3 regions of the Psychrobacillus sp. FSL K6-1464 genome follow, and region 2 is predicted to be linked to each of the others. Evidence: riboswitches for the same ligand, from Rfam matches in the RefSeq annotation. Region 2 holds a riboswitch; each other region holds the start of a gene.
What was found. Region 2 has a riboswitch for thiamine pyrophosphate ahead of thiT (energy-coupled thiamine transporter ThiT). Riboswitches for the same ligand answer to the same signal wherever they lie in the genome.

Region 1 (5,190 bases), 2.7 Mb from region 2:
ACATCTTCTGCCGTAAAGTCTTCCCCGTCATGCCACTTTATACCATCACGTACCTTTACAATCCAAGTTGTATCATCAAGTTGCTCTGCAGACTCTGCTAACCATGGAATCGGTTCATCTACATATGGCGATGGTGAAAATAATTTGTCATATACTAAATCAGTTAACCAGTCGACGTTTCCGGTATATATATTTAATGGACCAACATCTGATGGAATCCCCACTTTTAACTCTGCTACTTGTTCCGTTACTGCTCCTTCACCTTCTAAATTTGTTTCATCAGCTTGTCCTTTAGCTTCATTCGATGAACAACCTGCTACTAAAAACACTAATAGTATAAGCGGTAAGCCCCATAATTTTTTAATCCCTTTATACACTATGCTTTCTCCTTTTTATTAAATAATTGATTTTTTATTCCTGCCTTCGTACTTTAACACCAACGATAATGATTCTCAATATCATTTATAATTCACATATCGACTTTTCACCTAGCTCCATGGAAGTAAGCGCTATCAATAAAATAAATAAATAGTATTATTCATTTTATTAATAGTTGCAAACTAGATTTGAAAATATAGAAAAACCCAAGCTATAAGAAGCTTGGGTTAGTTCATTCTATTGGCACTCAAAGGCTTTCCATATGTATAAATTGATTTTTGACGTATTTGCAGAAATTTAACTCTCTTTGGGTTAGCATTTTTTGTGGATTAGATACAATTGCATTTTGACGTTTAATACAAAGTCCATGAATCGACTTCGCCATAATCTTGTTCTGACCTAAAAGAGGCTCTATTATTTTTAAGGGCAAAAAAGAAATACCCATACTAGACAAGACAGCTTGTTTTATAATTTCAAAATTCGTCATCTGCATATATTGGACTTGTGCATTCTTTTGATCGATTTTATCTTTGATTAGTTGTTGCAAATACAAGTTTTCTGGTAGTAAGAGAGTTTGGTTTTTTAAATCTCGTGCGTAAATCACTTTTCTTCCTGCCAGCGGATGACTGCAATGCATTATTAAAAATAATTCCTCTTCAAATAATAAGTCCACTTTATATGCTTGTTGAAATTCTGAGTCATTCTCATAGATTGGCATAATTGCAAAATTTGTTTTCTCAAGAAGTAACTTTTCCTTAAGGCTTTCATAACAATTGCTTTTAATGGAGAATGATTGCTGTTCAAATTCATCTATATGGAGAGGTAAAATAGTCGCAAAATATTTTTCAGCTATGTAATGACTTATGTGTACGGAAAGTGGAGAATTTACTTGGTGCAATTCTTGTTCCATTTGCTTATCTAGTAATAATATTTTCCTAGCATATTGTAAAAAAACTTCCCCTTGCTCTGTTAATTCAATTTGTCTATTTTTACGTTGAATTAATATGGTCTTATATTTTTCTTCTAGCTGTTGAATTTGATGACTAATTGTTGGTTGAGAACAAAACATTCTACGAGCCGTCTCTGTAAATGAACGACATTCAGCTAGAACGATAAACATTTGCATTTTATCTAGCATGCAACTGACTCCCTTTTATATGAATATCACTACTGATAATGATAATCGTTTTCATTATAGTTTATCATTTGCACTTACTGATGTCGATCATCATTTCAAGTAACAAAAAGAGTGGCCCTGCATATGAGGACCACTACTTAAGTATTAGAGAATTCTATTTTGAGGTTCTCTATTTTCTAAAACTGCTTCTATATCTTTTGCATTCATTTGCATCATCGCTTGGCGAGTGCGGATACTGGCACTACCGATATGGGGAGACACCGTTACATTAGGTAAAGTTAGTAGAGGATGATCCACCGGTACAGGCTCTTGCTCAAATACATCTAGTCCTGCAGCCCATATCTTTTTCGACGCCAGTGCTTCATAAAGAGCTTGTTCATCTACTATGCCACCTCGTGCGACATTAATAATTGCTGCAGTTTCTTTCATCATATTAAGTTCACGTTCCCCTATAAGTCCCTTTGTTTCAGGTGTAAGTGGAGTTAATAGAATGACAAAATCAGATTGCTTAAGTAATTCGTCTAATTCCGCGTAAGTAAAGCCGTACGTTTCTTCTGCATCTAGTTTTCTAGAGCGATTATGATATAACACATTCATATCAAAGCCTTTCGCACGTCTAGCAACCGCTTCCCCTATACGTCCCATTCCTACAATACCGAGTGTTGCACCGAAAACGTCCATTCCTGTATATTGCATTGGTGACCAGGAATCCCAGTTACCCGAACGAATTTCTTGTTCTACTTCTGTTATTCTTCGAGCAGTTGCTAATAGTAAAGCAAATGCTAAGTCTGCTGTTGTCTCTGTTAATACTCCCGGAGTATTTGTTACGACAATACTACGGTCTTTTGCTGCCTCTATGTCTATATTGTTATAGCCCACTGCAAAATTACTAATTACTTTTAAATTTGGAAGGCTTTCAATTAGTGTACGATCGATATTATCGGATAACATCGTCCATAGAGCGTACGCGTCTTTAGCATTTGTTATTATTTCTTCATTTGTCATTCCAATAGTTTCGCTATGCCACATTTGTACATCAAACTTTTTTCTTAAAGGCTCAATGATTTCTTCGGGTAGTTTACGAGTTATGTATATTTTCTTCAAAACTTTATCCTCCCTCGAGTTATGGATTCTTGTGTTTCTCTGGTGCTTTCGGGTGATTATCCCCAACATTCCGGTGTTTCTCCAAATATCCATTATGATTCACCCAGCCCTCAAACAATCGGGTTAGATAAAGCATGGACGAAAGTAGGAAATTTTGCAAACATATTTACAACTTCAAATAGCTACGTTATACTTTGGGCATATTAAAAACTACATACCGTTTTGCGCACTAGGGGTGCCCACTTTGGCTGAGATGCGAGCATTTTGCTCCGATCCCTTAAAACTCGATCAGGATAATACCTGCGTGAGGAAGTGCGGTGACTTCCCTAATATTTTTGTATTGGATAAGTGGCTGCATCTTCACGGATGTGGTCTTTTTTTATGAAAAAATACAGGGAGGTTTTTTAAATGGAGTGTGGATTGAGCCCAATTATCGGATTTCGTTTTTCGTTACATCCGATGACAAATGATTTTATCAAAGTGATTAAAGGTGCTTTGAAGGAGACGGATGCGACGAATGTGTGGATGCACACAGATGATGTGTCGACGGTTATTCGTGGCAAACAAGTACATGTATTTAATGTGGCAAAAGCAATTACATTGCATGCTGCTAAAACAGGAGAACATATTGCACTGTCCGGTACTTTTTCCGCTGGTTGCCCCGGTGATTCTGCAGGAGATGTCTATCTAGACAAAGGCGATATAATTGCCAACACAGATATAACAAAACAATATGTATCTTCTCAATTTGCTCTATACCCGATGAATAACCCGAGTTATATGGACATTATTTACCGTGAAGTGGATCGTGCTAAAGCACAAGGTGTGTTTAATGATTCCATGCATTATGCGAGTGGTATTCATGGAGATATTCATGATGTGTTTGCGTTTTATGAAGAAGCATTCACGAATGCCCGCTCAGATGAGCATAAGCATTTGGTTATGACCGTTTCTATGAGTATTAACAGCCCCTCTCATGGAGGTCGTTAACATGCTGAAATCATGGAAGCTAAAAGAAATCGTGTTAATGTCTTTACTTGCCGTTGTATTTGGCATTGTGTATTTATTGTTCTTGCATGTCGGTAATATTTGGGCTGGATTTATAGGTCCGATTGCATATGAATGGATTTTTGGGATTTGGTTTATCGTGTCTATTATTAGTATGTATATTATTCGAAAGCCAGGTGCTGCAGTTATTTCAGAAACAATCGCCGCTGCCATTGAGGTGTTGTTAGGAAATGCCGTTGGACCCCGACTAATTCTATCAGGTGTTATTCAGGGCTTAGGGGCAGAAGCAGTATTTGCTGCAACTAGATACAAACGCTTTGATATTTGGATTCTAATCCTAGCGGGTGTGGGATCTTCGGTATTTAGTTTTGCCTACGGGTATTTGTTAGGTGGCTTTACGGTATTCAGTACTGGTTATGTTGCGCTGATGCTTGGCATTCGCATATTGAGTGGAGCTCTCCTTGCTGGTGTTGGAGGTAAAGCGGTTGCCGATGGCTTACTAGCAACAGGCTCTCTTCGAGGATACGCTATTTCACGACCGAAAAAAGGTGATGCTCGTGCATGACGTCATTTCGTTTGAGAAGGTCAGCTTTCGATATCCAGATGAGGAAAAATGGACTTTGACTGACTTTTCATTTGCAGTACAAAAAGGTTCCAGGGTTGTGTTAACTGGTCCTAGCGGCTGTGGAAAAACGACACTACTTTACTTGTGCAATCGATTATATCCCGATAATTGCGATGGTATTTTAACGGGCAATATTGAGCTATTTGGGAAGGATAGTCGGACATTCATTGCCGGGGAAATAAATCATCGAATTGCTACCGTTTTTCAGGATCCAGATGCGCAATTTTGTATGCAAACAGTGGAAGAGGAGCTTGCTTTTACGCTAGAAAATTTGCAGGTGAAACGTGAAGAGATGGAGAATCGAATAAGAGAGGTACTTGCTCTCACAAATTTAACTGACTTTCGATATTCTATTATTCAACAGCTTTCAGGTGGGCAGAAGCAACAAATCGCTACTGCATGTGCACTTATTATGGAGCCCGAGATTTTGCTGTTAGACGAACCAATCGCTCATTTGGACCCTTATACAGCTAAAAGATATATAGAATGGTTGGATCAGCTACAGCAAAATCGGCAAATGACAATTGTTGCAATTGAACATCGCTTGGACTTATGGGGAGATTTTTTTGACAGGATCATTCCTTTGAGCGAAAGCGATGAACCATCCATACTTCCTAAAAGAATGACTTCTATAAAACCAGATATTTCCATTCAAGCAACAGAAATAGAGACAAAAACTTTTTTGAAGCCCGCCTCATTTTCTTTACAGCGCGGAGAAATTACCATTCTTGCTGGACCTAACGGTAGTGGTAAATCAACTTTATTAAAGGCCTTATGTCATTTGATTCCTAGAAATGGATTAGTAGAACCGACGTTCTTAGGCTATGTTCCGCAATCACCTGAGTTTTTGTTTCTTACTAAGACTGTTCAAGATGAAGTGGCATATGGCGGTGGATATGGTGTGGATAACATGTTGCAGCGATTAAAACTAATGGAC
Region 2 (5,190 bases):
ACACTATAAAGCAGAAGGAACAGATATTCAAGTGGAACTTCCAAAAGAACATATTTGGATGTCCGGAGCTAGTAAAAATGGTCAAAACACACCATTTATAGCAAATATGCCAACAGAAGAAGTATATACTGCACCACTTAAAACAGGTGTAAATGGCTACGTGAAAAATACAAAGCCATTTGTTTATCAAGGAAATGTAATAGATGATTTTACTTTGACTTTTGAAAATGGGAAGATTACTTCTATTAAAGCTGCAACTGGTGAGAAACTATTGCAAGAGTTAATTGGAACAGATGAGGGAGCAAAGTATTTAGGCGAGATTGCTTTAGTGCCACATGAATCACCTATTTCCGCTTCGAATGTATTATTCTTTAACACCTTATTTGATGAAAATGCCTCCAACCATTTTGCAATTGGAGAAGCATACCCTACCTGTGTGGAAGGTGCTCGTGGCTTAACTCATAGTGAATTAGAAGCTATGGGTATTAACACCTCCATTGTGCATGAAGACTTTATGATTGGTAGTGGCGACATGGATATTATGGGAGAATTAGCAGATGGATCAATGGAGCCTATATTCAAAAAAGGAGCATGGGCTTTTTAAGGAGTGAGTAGTTTGAAAAAAATGCTTGGTACTTTAATCATTCTGTTTATCTCATTTGGCTCTATCACAGTAGATGCAAAGGGAACTGAAGTCTATATAGCACTTGGCGATTCTTTGGCAGCCGGTCAAACACCAAATCGTGCCATCGATACTGGTTATACAGACTTAATCGCTCAGAAACTAACTACAACAGGACAGCTGGCTTTCTATTCAAAAGCATTAGCATTTCCAGGATATACAACAGCAGATGTTCTTGAGAGTATTCAGACAGATGAAGCGAAAGAGTTGCTGAAGAAGGCTACGTTAGTTACGATATCCGCAGGAGCAAATGATTTGCTACAAATGGTACAAGTGAATTCAACGAGTGGTTCTGTAGCATATCAACAAATTTCAGCTGATTTTGCTTTAAATAATACGCGAAAAAATATAGCGCAGATTATTAAAGAAGTGCAAGTACTAACACCAAAAGCAAAAATTTATGTCATGGGTTATTATTTTGCTTATCCTCATGTCAGAGAGTCGCAAAAGAGTGGTATTAAAAAAGAGTTAGACCGTTTGCAGCTTATATTAAAAAAACAATCAGAGGCAAATGGAGCAACTTATGTGTCAGTAGAAGAGACATTTGGAGTTAATGCAACGACATTATTACCAAATCCTGCAGATGTCCATCCAACGATGGAAGGTTATCGTATTATGGCAAATGCATTTTTTTCACAGTACAACAAGGGAATATTTGTGACCCAAAGTGAGTTGCCAGCACCGAATCCACTATCGTTTGAACAAATTCTGAATGCTAGTAAAGAAGAAGGAAAATCTCCTGTAGCTAAGGCAGAGGGAATGGACAACTACTACTCATTAACAGAATTGAAGCCACTAATATAGCATGTTGCTTACCTTTCCAAATGCTTAGCTGTATTGACGCTTGGGGGAAGTTGCTTAAATAGGGGTAGAAAGTTGCAAGTTTACTGATGAGTGCTGCGCAAAAGCACCTCCTATACTAAAAAAACTGTCCCCTTATTTAGGAGGACAGTTTTTTAGCGAGTAGTTTTTTTAGATTTTAACACTTTGCGGATAATGGGATAAACAATTGGTGCAAATTTAATTGCTGTTTTAACTAAGTTTTTTACTTTCATCATAATCGCTCCTTGGCTTTCGTTATTAATAATTATGTACCCTTAAGAGCCTATAAATAAACGTTATCTTAATACTTTAATGCCTTGAACAATATTCCAAACCATTACTATAACATACACAAGCATATATATACCGATTAGTATTAAAGGTCCCACTGCCATCCAAAGGGTAGGCTGTTCATTATATCCAGTTGTAAAAGGCATAAAACTTGAAAAGATACTAATGAACAAAATTACTAATAAAACAACAGGTATGATATGAGAGATTAAGGATTTTTTTGCATGATATTTAACCTCAGAATCCTGTGAGACAAAATAAACGATGATGGGCAATAAAAAGGGGGCAAACAAAACACTAAAATAGGAAAGTGCTGATAAAATTCTTGGATTATCCAGTTTATATCACCTCTATTCTTTCTAATATATCCTACGAAATTATGATATTTTTCTCACTTTTACCTAAGGAGACTAAGATGTTTTTATAAGTTTCCGTAGAGGAAATAGATACATATTCTTTTTCACCATGCCAATCCCCACCACTTGGTCCAAACTCAATAGCGCCTGCTCCAGTTTCTGCATAAAAGCGAGCATCAGCTGCTCCATGCTGCCCAAATAACACAGCAGGTTTTCCTATAAACTGTGAAGTGACCTGAGCAATACGTTCGATATATGGGTTAATAGCTTCAGTTGTTACTGCAGGAGCGGTAGTGTGCACTTGTATTTCACTATTGGGAAATTCTTCCGTCAACGTTTGGAGGTCTAAAAGAATACTATGCATATCTTGTCCGGGTACGTAACGAAGATCATAACTTACTATGCACTCATCGGGCACTACGTTATATCGTTCTCCTGCTTGTATTTTTGCCAAGTTTAAGGAAGGATAATCATAGAACTCATTGCTTGCTGTTAAAAAAGAAAGTTTGCGAAGCTGTTGGTCAAAAAGAAACGCTTGTTCAATTGCATTTATTCCTTCCCAAGGACGACTGCCATGACTAGATTTGCCCTTAAGTATTACATCAAACTGGATAATTCCTTTTGCCTGTAAGCCAATTTGTAGATGGGTAGGTTCTCCGCATATAACAAAGTCACCGATATATCCTTGATCGACCAAAAATTTGGATGTCTCTCCGTCTGTTTCCTCATCGGTTACGATATGTAGTTGGATTTTTTGAGCAAGATTTTCAGGTTGTTTAGATAGCTCATAAAAGGCTTGCATCATCGCTGCAACTCCCGCTTTCATATCAGCTGTTCCACGACCATATAAATAATCTCCCTCAATATAAGGCTGAAATTGTGAAGTTTCTCCTGGAACAACATCTACGTGACCATTCCAAATCATACATTTATCACCGTCTCCTATTACTGCCACAAGCATCAGTTTTTCCTCATGCTTTAAGATCGTAGTAGTAATACCTCGTTCCTCTAGCCAATTCTCACAAAATAACAAAGCATTATTTGCGCCTTCCAATGTGTCACTTTTGATACGTATTAAATCTTTTAATAATGTAATCATGTAAACATCCCCTTACGCGTATAGTTTTTACAAGTATAACAAAAGAACAAAAGAAGGTTGCAATACTTTATCTATTCAGCTACAATGAACTCGAACTAAATAATTCAAACCACAAGGGGCGCCGTTGATACGGCTGAGATAGTACCCTTCGAACCTGTAAGTTAATACTTGCGTAGGGATGTGGATGGAAACTGACAATCGCGCGATGTCTGGGTCTATCCCGGGGGTCGTTTTTTTTGTGGTCAAAAAAAGGGGATTGTCATGAAGAATAATCGAGTATTAATATTAATGGAAATCGCTATTTTTGCAGCTTTAGGATATGTTTTAGATATGATCGGCTTTGGAATGCCGCAAGGTGGATCAGTTACATTCGTTTTAGTACCTGTTATTTTAATGGCTTTTCGTCGTGGTATTGTAGCAGGTTTAACAACTGGATTTTTAATAGGTGTATTACAAGTCGTTACAGGCCGTTTTTACGCAGCTCCCTTATCATTTGAAATAGTGATAGCACAAGTAGCAATAGATTATTTCATCGCATTTATGGTAGCTGGTTTTGCTGGTTTTCTGAGACCTGCGTTTTTACATGCATTTGAACAAAAGGATAAAATGAAAATGGTTAGAGCAGTTGTCTTGGGAACGTTCATCGCAGCTTTTCTTCGTTATTTAGCACACGTAACTTCAGGTATTCTATTCTTTGGTGAATTTGCTGGTGAGCAAAATGTTATTTTGTATTCGTTGATCTATAATTCTACTTATATGATTCCTGTATTTTTAGTAGCAGCTTTCATTTGTTCCATATTATTTGTTAAAGCTCCGCGCCTCACACTGCCGAATCTTCACTAAATATGGTATGATTAGAATACATTTAGTGAAGAAGGGATCTTGTTAAGATGATTGTACAAACTGACGAAGAGTTAGTAGCATTAAAAAAAATAGGGCGTATTGTTGCAGAAATTCGAGATGTAATGAAGGCTGCTACTAAACCTGGTGTGACTACGAAAGAGTTAGATGAAATCGGCGGAAAGCTATTTAAAGAGCATGGCGCGATTTCTGGACCAATGGGAGAATACGATTTTCCGGGATATACTTGTATTAGTGTTAATGAGGAAGTAGCTCATGGAATGCCAGGCGCTCGTGTTATAAAAGATGGTGATATCGTGAATATAGACGTTTCAGGATCACTTGATGGTTATTTTGCAGACACAGGAATTTCTTTTGTCGTAGGCGAAGGATATGAAGAGAAAGAGAAGTTGTGTGCTGTAGCTGAGAGTGCATTTGAGCGTGCAATGCTAAAAGTTAAAGCAGGTTCACGATTGAACCAAATTGGTAAAGCAGTAGCTAGAGAAGCCAAAGATAATGGCTTGCATGTTATTATGAACCTAACTGGACATGGTATTGGGAAATCACTTCATGAAGCTCCTCAACATGTATTGAATTATTATGATGCATGGGATCCAACAATATTAAAAGAAGGAATGGTTTTAGCAGTTGAGCCATTTATTTCTGCGAAGGCAGAGCATATTGTTGAATCAGGTGATGGTTGGACATTTATCACTCCTGATAAATCCTTAGTAGCACAGATTGAGCATACAATTGTTGTCACAAAAGGTGCACCAATTTTATTAACTAAATTAGATTAAAACAAAACGCCTTCAAGAGTTTACTCTTTCGAAGGCGTTTTTTAATTTATGAGTATGACCTACTACGAAGTCAGTGCTCATAGTAATTTTTCGGCTGATGGGCGGTTTCCATGGGCGTTGCCTCAGCCTCCTCGCTTAGAAAAAATTTAGATCTAGTTATTTAAAAATACATTAACTATTTCTTGAAGTTGTAGGAGACAGACAGATAAATATGTTTAACGAAAAAAGAGAGGCTGTTTGTGACAACTACCACAAACAGCCTCTAATATTGTAAAATGTCTGTCCAAACCTTAAGGGGTT
Region 3 (5,190 bases), 1.1 Mb from region 2:
ACTGTAGGTTGAGTATCTTTAATAATTTCTAATATTGTTTCGTATCGTCCAACCGGACCCATAAATTCTTCTGCCGGAGGTAATGGAGGTACTTTTAGTTCAATGTCCCATTTAGAACAATCTTGCTGGAGAAAGAAGCTCAACTGTTTTAAAGCCGTTTCTACAGGTAATTTCTCATCTAACGCTGATTTTTTGGTAAGCGCTTCTTCATGAGTACGCCCTACATAAGTGACTAAGCCTGGGAATACTTTAATATGTCGATTACAGTCTTCGTATTGCTTAACCTGTTCATCCAACTTCTTGCGGTACTTTTTCGCTTGGTTTAAGTTCCATGACACTGAATAGACGGCATCTGCATATTTCACAGCTAATGCAATCCCTTGTTTAGATGCCCCTGCTTGCATGGCTACTGGTTTGCCTTGAGGGCTTTTTGGCGTCGTGGATGGGCCCATCACTTTAAAATAGGTCCCATTGTGGTCAACAGGTTGTATATTAACAGGATTGATTAACTGTTTTTCTGCTCGATTATATAGAATCTCCTTGCTGTCCCATGATAGAAATAGTTTATTCATTAAAGCAGCAAATTCTTCGGCCTTTTCATACCGTTTATCATGAGAAGGCAGTTCCGGCATACTATGATTTAATGCTTCCTCGTCCCTCATTGAGGTAACGAGATTCCACCCGACACGTCCGTTTGTAATGTGATCTAGGCTTAACAGTTGTCGCGAAGCAGTGTAAGGATTCGAAAAGGTACTTGAGATTGTTGAAACTAATCCCACATAATTTGTCACTTGAGAAATAGCAGTTAAATTGACCACTGGATCTAACCAAAATGCTGGCATTTCATTTGGGTCGTTGGCAGGGAATGATTGATTGTCGGCAAAGAACACCGCATCAAAGCAACCCGTTTCAGCTAACTGTGCTAAGGATTGGTAATAAGAAATGTTCCCGATGCATTCAATGCTTGAATCAGGCATTAACCAAGCAGCCTGATGATGTCCACATCCATACAGCAATACGCCTAAGTGGATTTGTTTTCTTTGATTTCCTTTCATTAGCTACTCCTCTACCTATGTCATGAGTGACTGCTTAAATCGTCTATTTTTGTAAGACTATCTATTGTAAATTAAGTTACTAGTTCATTGTCAAACCGCCATCTACTGTTAAATTCTGACCTGTAATACCATCAGCATTTTCTGAAGATAAATAAGCGACCATATTGGCTACATCTTCGGGACTAGTTACTTTCTTCAAAGGCGTTGATTGAGCAATTAAATCGAATACTTCAGGAGTTGTAACAGAACTGGCATCAGTCGTTTTTAATAATCCACCTGAAACTACATTTGCTCTTATGCCGAATTGTCCCAGTTCAGCGGCGATATTTCGCGTAAAACCAATTAGTCCAGCCTTTGCTGTTGTATATTCATGATAAGGAACAACAGGGTTTTGATACAAATTGGTACCAATGCTTATAATACTTCCATTTCGTCGTTCAATAAATTGAGGTATAACGCTTTGGACTACATTAAATGCGGCTTTTAAAGTGCCGTCTAGTTGTTTTTGATAATCCTCCCAAGTAAGTTCTGTAAAGGATTTCTGTTTGTTTGGATCAAATTTGAAACCTACCAATGCATTGTTGACTACAACATCTAATTGACCAAAATATTCGGTTGCTTTCTTTACCAAGGCATCGACTTCTGCCCGATTTGTGACATCTGCACAAATTGCAATTGCATTATCTTTACCTAGTATAGAAACAAGCTTTTCAGCGGCATCTTTACTTTTATAGTAGTTAATAACCACTTTAAATCCTTGTTGTGCCAATTCTTTTACAATAGCTGATCCCAAACCTCTACTACTGCCCGTTACCAATACTGTTCTGTTCATCATAACCACTCCCATGCTGTTAGTTTTGCTGAAACTTAAATGATAAAGTGATAGATATAATAAAAAAACGCAACCTTCCTTTAGGAAAGTTGCGCAAATACAAATAATTGCATAGTAAAAATTAGGCATCATCAGCCTGCTATTATGTATTAGAATCTACACTTTCCTCCGCTAGTATTAACTAGTTCAGGTTCAAAGGGTTTGAGTAAATACTCATCTCAGTTAAATAACACCCCTAGTGATTATATTTAAGTTACTCTCAATGTATAGTTTTTAGAATTTTATGTCAAGTCTTGTTTGTTAGGTGTTAAGGCATCGCTAAAATAATCAAGCCATTTTTCTCACAATAACTGGGCTTGAATCTGTATAGCATATATAAAATTACTTATGAAGCTTTCTCTATTTTATGTATTTAAGTACCTTTGGAACATGATTTGAATATAATAATGAGGTGAAACTATGTGTATTTCAACTAATATAATCGAACAACAAGCTTTTTTGATCAGCGATAAGATAATTAATAACTCTATATATAAACCAGTAAGTTTGGATTTTATTGATGAGAAAAATGTTGGGATATCAGATTTTACAATGAAAAGTTTCAGAGAAGAGATACCACTAATTACAAGGGTAAATTTAGAAAACAGTGAAGGATTACTAATTAGTGTAGAACCAAATGAAAATGGTTTAAGGTGCGCTATGGGGGAAATTTCTTATAAAGCTTATAAAAAACTGCAAAATCAAGAAAGTAGACAGTTTATTTCGTATTTCTTCGCTATATCGAGCATTTTTCTATTGATATCCTGGGCCTCTATTAGGTGGTTTTTTATATAATTCTAATGGAGAAAAAGACTAATAATAAATGGATAACTTAAAATGAATTGTAGAGAGGATCTCGACTAGTCAAAAAGAAAAAATAAATTATTAAATGTAAATTTTATTGAAATTGGAACTCATTTTATTTTCAAACGTATTTAAGTAAATAGCCATTTTGTAAAAGAAGTGTTAAAGATGGCAATACAAAGTAGGTGAATATTTGATTACAATAAAGAATTTACAGCAGGTAATTACTTATATTCAGTATAAATTTAAATGAACGGAGGTGTGGAAAATGGTGAAGAAGATTGCGATGGGATTCTTGTTCATGCTACTCGCTGGTTGTGCTGTAATTGGTGTTAGCACGTTGCACTTTGAAGGAGAAAGTGACCATTGGTTAGTAAAATATAAAGCAGTGGATGATGGGAAATCACAAACAGCCAGCTACATTATTGACTATATCGGTGAAGGGGATCCTCCGGAAACATTTGATTACATAGTTTCCACTAGCATAGCTAAGAGCGAGCAAAAAGTTACGGATGCGAGTTTTAAAGGAAAGGGCAGGCTCGAAGAAGGGAACATTCAACATGAAGTAAGGGTAGCGGAAGATGAAGTTATTGTGGCGGAATTTTCTTGGGATGGTAAAACGGAAAAAGTCGTATTAGAACTTAAATAAACGGATTACTCAATATACGGTTGCTTTACTTCAACAAGGAGTAAAGCTTTTTTCTTATTGAGCTAAAGCACCCGTTAGTTTAAGTGAAACTCTTCACATTGTTATAATTCAACGGTCTCCTTGTTCTTGAAATTTCTTAAGCCCACGAACATTGCAACAGCTATACTAATTAGTCCACTTACTAAAGCAATCCAGAATAAAATCCTTCCGCCAATGGTTGGTGAATTAAAAATAAAACCACTAAGTAATAACATAATACAACTTAATAATCCCCAAAATCCTGTAGTCCATTTAGACTTACTTTTTATAAGAAGATAACCAACTACACTCAAAATATAGAATGCACTAACTATCATAATAGCGGGAAATAGTGGGTGAAATTTAGCTGCATAAACAAAATAATCAAGTTGATTAATATCACGACCATTCGTAATCTCAATGTTAAATAATTTAGTAAATGGTGTTGAATACCCCCATTCCAAAGAATTATTGGTTATTGTACTTCCTTCATACCAAGCTATAAATGTTGATACCACTAAAGTAAAGATTCCAACGATAAATTGCAACACATACTTAAACATTTTTCGTCCTCCTAGTAACCTCCATTTATTACCAAGACGCCTTACATTACTTTCTGCATTAGTTGCATAACAAATCAGACTGTTTCTCGTTAGTTTTATTTTGCTAAAGCACCTCGTTAGTTGAAGAAGGATTTTTAGATATATTTGAATCAATTGTTTTCTAGGTTGATTTAACTGTTCATGAGGAATGAAGTACATCTTTCTTTTTCATATTAATTTGGGTCTTTTCCGATGTTTTGTGGCTTGTTCAAAGGCATAAGCAAGTTTGATTAATATACCTTCACTAAAAGCAGTACCAGCAAAAGTTATACCAAAAGGTCTTCCACTTTCCTTGTATCCAGCAGGTAGAGCAATAGATGGATATCCAGCTTTAGCAAAGATTGTCGACCCTATATATGAAGGGAAAAGAATTGCATCAAGGTCATACTTTTTCAAAGCAAAATCAATCCCAGACTGAGAAAAATATAAATCATCAAGTTTTGCATTCAAATATTCAGGATTTCTTAACGTATTAGGTAATCCCACAATTTCCTCCAACTTATTCTGTCCGTATTTCAATGCCCTATCTGCATTACTCTTGTTAAACTGAATCAGATCGGTTATAGAATGTACAGGTAAATGCGAAGGGAGTTTGGAAAGATAATTTTCTAGGCTATGTTTCAACTCTGATACTAGTACCACCCTTTTCCACTCTCTATGAAAAGAAGGAATCTCGATATCTTCAGTGACCATAGCACCTTCTTGATTTAAGGTCTGTATGGCACCCTCAAATAATCCCGCATCATATTCTTCAGATCCATAAAACGCTTTAGAAGCACCTTTGAATACACCAATTTTCGCTCCCCTTAAGCCCGTAGAATCCAAAAAAGTTGAATAATCCCGTTGAAGCCTTCCTATGTTTTTATGGGTAGCGGCATCAAGATTATCAACACCAACTAAAGCTCCCAATAAAATAGAAGCGTCCATAACGGTTCTTGCCATTGGACCAGCCGTATCTTGAGAATATGTGAAAGGAATTATACCTGTTCGGCTTATCAATCCAACCGTAGGTTTTATACCTACCACAGCATTTGTAACCGCTGGACTTAGAATAGAAGCATCTGTTTCAGTGCCAACAGCTAATACTGTAAAATTTGCAGCAACTGCCACAGCTGAACCTGAACTGGATCCACCAACAAAAAGATTAGCATCGCCATATGGATTTAATACTTGCCCACCTCTGGAACTATA

Region 1: it holds a riboswitch for thiamine pyrophosphate, as region 2 does, so the genes downstream of both, MKX39_RS01125 (YkoF family thiamine/hydroxymethylpyrimidine-binding protein) here and thiT (energy-coupled thiamine transporter ThiT) in region 2, are expected to answer to the same signal.
Region 3: it holds a riboswitch for thiamine pyrophosphate, as region 2 does, so the genes downstream of both, MKX39_RS09070 (3-oxoacyl-ACP reductase) here and thiT (energy-coupled thiamine transporter ThiT) in region 2, are expected to answer to the same signal.

What each region holds. Positions count from the first base shown of each region.
Region 1 is NZ_JBBOOP010000001.1:213,181-218,370, reverse strand. Features, by position in the region: gene MKX39_RS01140 (ABC transporter substrate-binding protein) at 1-377, opposite strand, end outside; gene MKX39_RS01135 (LysR family transcriptional regulator) at 626-1,516, opposite strand; gene MKX39_RS01130 (2-hydroxyacid dehydrogenase) at 1,661-2,620, opposite strand; TPP riboswitch at 2,842-2,948, shown strand; gene MKX39_RS01125 (YkoF family thiamine/hydroxymethylpyrimidine-binding protein) at 3,029-3,610, shown strand; gene MKX39_RS01120 (ECF transporter S component) at 3,612-4,193, shown strand; gene MKX39_RS01115 (ABC transporter ATP-binding protein) at 4,180-5,190, shown strand, end outside.
Region 2 is NZ_JBBOOP010000001.1:2,911,008-2,916,197, reverse strand. Features, by position in the region: gene MKX39_RS14850 (aminopeptidase) at 1-604, shown strand, start outside; gene MKX39_RS14845 (SGNH/GDSL hydrolase family protein) at 626-1,486, shown strand; gene MKX39_RS14840 (DUF4870 domain-containing protein) at 1,801-2,133, opposite strand; gene MKX39_RS14835 (M20 family metallopeptidase) at 2,165-3,250, opposite strand; TPP riboswitch at 3,355-3,446, shown strand; gene thiT (energy-coupled thiamine transporter ThiT) at 3,512-4,093, shown strand; gene map (type I methionyl aminopeptidase) at 4,141-4,890, shown strand; gene MKX39_RS14820 (tryptophan-rich sensory protein) at 5,181-5,190, opposite strand, start outside.
Region 3 is NZ_JBBOOP010000001.1:1,843,088-1,848,277, forward strand. Features, by position in the region: gene MKX39_RS09065 (NtaA/DmoA family FMN-dependent monooxygenase) at 1-1,055, opposite strand, end outside; gene MKX39_RS09070 (3-oxoacyl-ACP reductase) at 1,135-1,887, opposite strand; TPP riboswitch at 2,034-2,134, opposite strand; gene MKX39_RS09075 (hypothetical protein) at 2,347-2,721, shown strand; gene MKX39_RS09080 (hypothetical protein) at 2,999-3,379, shown strand; gene MKX39_RS09085 (YjdJ family protein) at 3,481-3,960, opposite strand; gene MKX39_RS09090 (amidase family protein) at 4,168-5,190, opposite strand, start outside.